2 regions of the Chryseobacterium geocarposphaerae genome follow, and region 1 is predicted to be linked to the other one. Evidence: riboswitches for the same ligand, from Rfam matches in the RefSeq annotation. Region 1 holds a riboswitch; the other holds the start of a gene.
The links. A riboswitch is a leader RNA that binds a small molecule or an ion and turns the genes downstream of it on or off. The one in region 1 is predicted to bind cobalamin.
Positions count from the first base shown of each region.

Region 2: another riboswitch for cobalamin. It lies ahead of metE (5-methyltetrahydropteroyltriglutamate--homocysteine S-methyltransferase); the one in region 1 lies ahead of CLV73_RS08390 (TonB-dependent receptor plug domain-containing protein).

Region 1 covers NZ_PGFD01000001.1:1,886,226-1,888,430, forward strand. The annotation lists gene namA (NADPH dehydrogenase NamA) at 1-355, opposite strand, end outside; gene cdd (cytidine deaminase) at 458-940, shown strand; gene CLV73_RS18905 (hypothetical protein) at 986-1,156, opposite strand; cobalamin riboswitch at 1,222-1,398, shown strand; gene CLV73_RS08390 (TonB-dependent receptor plug domain-containing protein) at 1,429-2,205, shown strand, end outside.
Region 2 covers NZ_PGFD01000001.1:1,143,919-1,146,123, forward strand. The annotation lists gene udk (uridine kinase) at 1-113, opposite strand, end outside; gene CLV73_RS05125 (Lrp/AsnC family transcriptional regulator) at 263-724, opposite strand; cobalamin riboswitch at 879-1,062, shown strand; gene metE (5-methyltetrahydropteroyltriglutamate--homocysteine S-methyltransferase) at 1,454-2,205, shown strand, end outside.

The DNA.
Region 1 (2,205 bases):
CTTCTTCCACCGGAATCTGAATATTATTCCAGGTAGAGCCTTTTCTCCCTGCATGAGCAAGCTGGATTCCTATTTTACTTTCAGAATTCTGATGCACAAAATCAACGATTTTCTGAAGTTTTTCGGCCTGCTCATCATTCCAGATTCCCATACAGTGATTCGTAATTCTTCCCCGAGGTTCTACTCCGGTTGCTTCCACCATAATAAGTCCTGTTCCTCCTTGTGCACGACTTCCGTAATGCACAAAATGAAAATCATTAGCCAATCCGTTTTCGCAAGAATACATACACATTGGAGACATTACCCAACGATTCTTCAATTCCACATTTCTAAATTGTATTGGTGAATATAACATTGTTTATTTTTTAAGTTTTAAAATTACAAATTTAGTCTAGTAAAAATGTATTGCCTACGTTACGAAAAAGGATTAATTTTATCCCCCTTTTTTAAAGAAGACATGAGAAAAGATATACATATTGGTTATGAGCATTTCAAAAACAGCAATGAGCTGAGTGAAATCGAACAGGCGCTTTTTGAAAAAGCCAAGTCGGCAAGAGAGAAAGCTTATGCTCCTTATTCGGATTTTTTTGTGGGATGTGCCATACTTTTGGAGAATGGAGATATCTTTTCGGGAAGCAATCAGGAAAACGCAGCGTTTCCTTCGGGGCTTTGTGCGGAAAGAACAACGCTTTACTGGGTTGCCGCAAATTTTCCTAATGAAAAAATTAAAAAAATCTTTATTGTAGGAGGTCCTAAAGAATTTTCTGAAAACAACCCACCTATTCCACCTTGCGGATCATGCCGACAAAGTATCATAGAATATGAAACCAAGCAAAATGAAAATATTGAACTTTATTTTGCCAATTTAAACGAAGAAACCATCAAAGTACATTCTATAAAAGATCTTCTTCCTTTTTCTTTTGACGGAACTTATTTATAGGCCTTTTAAACATTTTTTTGAACAGCTAATTCCTTCACATTACTTCTAATTTGGAGCTATTTCCTGCTTTCCGTTACAATCTTTTTTTTCAAAAAGGATTTCCACTGCAATCAGGGCTAGGAAATTGTGACTATGAAAAGAAAAACCCGTACTACAGAACCACCCCGTCGAAAATTCTTTGAATTTTCGCCACCTCTCCAAAGGAGGGGAATTCATTGTGAATATTTTTATCTTCGATTTTTATAGCTTTTCATCTTTTTTGCATTTTTGATGAATAAGTTTATCTTTGCAAAAATTTTGGTTTCCAATTATTTGGAATGAAAAGGGAATTGGGTGAAAATCCTAAACTGTCCCCGCAACTGTAGATCGCATTAGAAAATTTCTACGAGAAACCACTGTGAAAACGGGAAGGTGTAGAAAGCGAAAGTCAGGAGACCTGCCAAAATATAATCAAATAAACATTGCTTTCGGAGGAAAAGTAAAAGAAAATGGATATTAAAAGATCTTTAGTACTGCTTTTTGCGTCTTACGGTTGTTTTCTTTTTGCACAAGAGAAAACGATTGATACTATTTATGTCTTCGACAGCCAGATGAATAAGGTAAAACTTTTCCATAAAGTCAATACCCTTAAAGCTGAAGACGTCGAAAAAAATTCTACCAATCTTTCCGAAACATTACGTTTTCAGTCTCCCGTTTATATTAAAGAAAATGGCCGAGGTGCGGTTTCTTCGCCTTCATTCAGGGGAACAACAGCGCAACAGACTGCTTTTGTATGGAACGGAATCAACATAAACTCTATGTTTTTAGGACAAGGAGATATCAACAATATTTCTTTATCCGGGTTTGAACAAATGGATATTAAGGCAGGCGGCGGAAGTGTAATATATGGAAGCGGTGCCATTGGAGGAAGCATACACTTAAACAACATTTTGGATTTTAATAAAGGGATTCATGCCTCATTATTTTCTGAAGCAGGATCTTTTGATACGTATAATAACTTTGCAAGGGTTTCTTTTAGTAATGATAAATTAAGCTTTAAAGTTTCCGGAAATTATTCAATCAGCCAAAATGATTATGAAGTTGAAGAAGTAAATTACAGGAACAGAAACGGACAATATAATAACTCAAATATCAATATTGCCGTTGCTTATAAAATTGCACCTCATCATCAAATTTCCTGGATCTCGGAGTTTTTTAACGGAAATCAGCACTACCCTGTTTTTTTTGCAGATATTCAGACCAAAACAAAATATGAGACTCAAAAT
Region 2 (2,205 bases), 740 kb from region 1:
TAATTATCCTGTGAAAGGATATTCATTCCTTCGATATCAAGCTGCTGAATGATCTTATCAACAACCGTAGTTTTGCCGGATCCTGTACCTCCTGCAATTCCTATTACAAGCATTCTTTTTTTGTTTCTTTATAGTTTTTACAAATATACTATTTTAGATGAATGCAAATAAAATAAATGAGAATCTAAAATTTCAAACAGATGAAAACTAATGCATAATTTTAAAGTTATCAGATATTAATAAGAATTAGCAATATTCAAAATTAAATATTCACCCCATGAATATTTTTCACCTCTGCCATCACAAACGTACTGTGTGTACTTCCGATAGAATCTACAGAGCCTAATTTATTAAAAACAAAATCCTGATAGTGCTTCATATCTCTTACCTGAACTTTCAGTAAAAAATCAAAATCTCCGGAAATATTATAGCATTCTGCGACTTCATCAATCTGTAAAATATCTTCAACAAATCGATTTCCGACAGAACGATCATGGATTTTCAGTTTTACCTGACAAAAAACGGTAAAACCACGATTCAATTTTTCCGCTTCCAGAATGGCAGCATAATGTTTAATATATCCTTCCTGCTCCAGTCTTTTCATCCGTTCAAAAACAGGGGAAGCAGATAGGTTTACTTCTTTCGCGAGCTCTTTTACGGTTAGTTTTGCATTTTTTTGAAGGATTCTCAGCAGTTGAAGATCCTTTTCATCCAGTCTTTCCACAGAATAATATTCTTTTTGGGGGTTCAATTCTCAAATTTACAGAATAATAATCTTTCAAATATACATAAATCGAAATAAAAATCTTATTTTAATCAATATATCCAATCAATATACTTTAATCAATATCTTTGAATCCTATTTTGTTCTTTAATATACTTCATCAAACGGAAAAGGTTTTACTTAAGGTAAATTAATAGGGAATCGTGTGAAAATCACGAGCTGTCGCGCAACTGTAAGTAACACATCAAAGTTTTTGTCCACGCATATCCACTGTGTAAACGGGAAGGATGACAATAACCGTTATAAGTCAGGAGACCTGCCTGTTCCGAATTGACAATGCTCTCGCGGTTGGAGTTTTTGGTTAGACAGATGATATTTTGGAAACGTATTGGGTTTAAAATTTTGATTTTTTAAACGCAAAGATTTTTTATGATGACTTCTTATTTTTTAAGGAGCAAAGAATTGCGACTTCTTCGCTGATGAAGCGTATGGATAAAACGTCCGCTCTTACAATCAATGAAATTGATTCTACTCTGCTCACTTAAGACGTCAAGAAAATTTAATTAAAACTTTGCATCAAAAAATAAAAATCTTATAATTCTTTTCATTAAAAAGAAAAATACGTCTTCACTATATCTTACCAATTCCCCAAAACTTTTCCCTGCAATAGCATTATGAAGCATCCGAAGAACTTTTAAAATCATTGTCTAATTTAAAAGTTGTAAGAAAATGCAAACACATCTTCTTGGCTATCCGCGTATTGGTAGCAACAGAGAACTCAAAAAAGCCTGTGAACAATATTGGGCAGGTAAAATCAATTTAGACGACCTTCTAGAGGTTGGAAAAACCATTACTCAAAGTAATTGGAAACTTCAGCAGGAAGCGGGAATTGACCTTATCCCATGTAATGATTTTTCGTATTACGATCAGGTTTTGGATATGACCTTAACGGTTGGAGCCATTCCTGAACGTTATCAGGAAATTGCTTTAAAAAAGCCCGAACTGGACGTTTATTTTGCAATGGCAAGAGGTTTCCAGAAAGACGGCTTAGATATTACCGCAATGGAAATGACGAAATGGTTTGATACGAATTATCATTATATCGTCCCTGAATTTCAGAAAAACCAGGAATTTAAATTATTCTCCAATAAAATCATCGAAGAATTCATTCGTGCGAAACAGACCGGATTCAATGCAAAACCTGTTATTATTGGTTTATTAACGTATTTACTGCTTGGAAAAGAGAAAGAAGAAGGTTTTGATAAGTTGGATTTAGCTCAAAACTTACTTCCTGTTTATATTCAGATCTTAAAGGAGCTGGAGGGTCACGGTGCGGAATACATTCAGTTTGATGAGCCATTTTTAGCATTAGATTTAACTGAAAAAGCAAAAGAAGTCTATCAGTTTGTGTATGCTGAAATCAAAAAACAGTTCCCTAAGCTTACATTTATTGTCGCAACTTATTTTGACGGCTTAAAAGA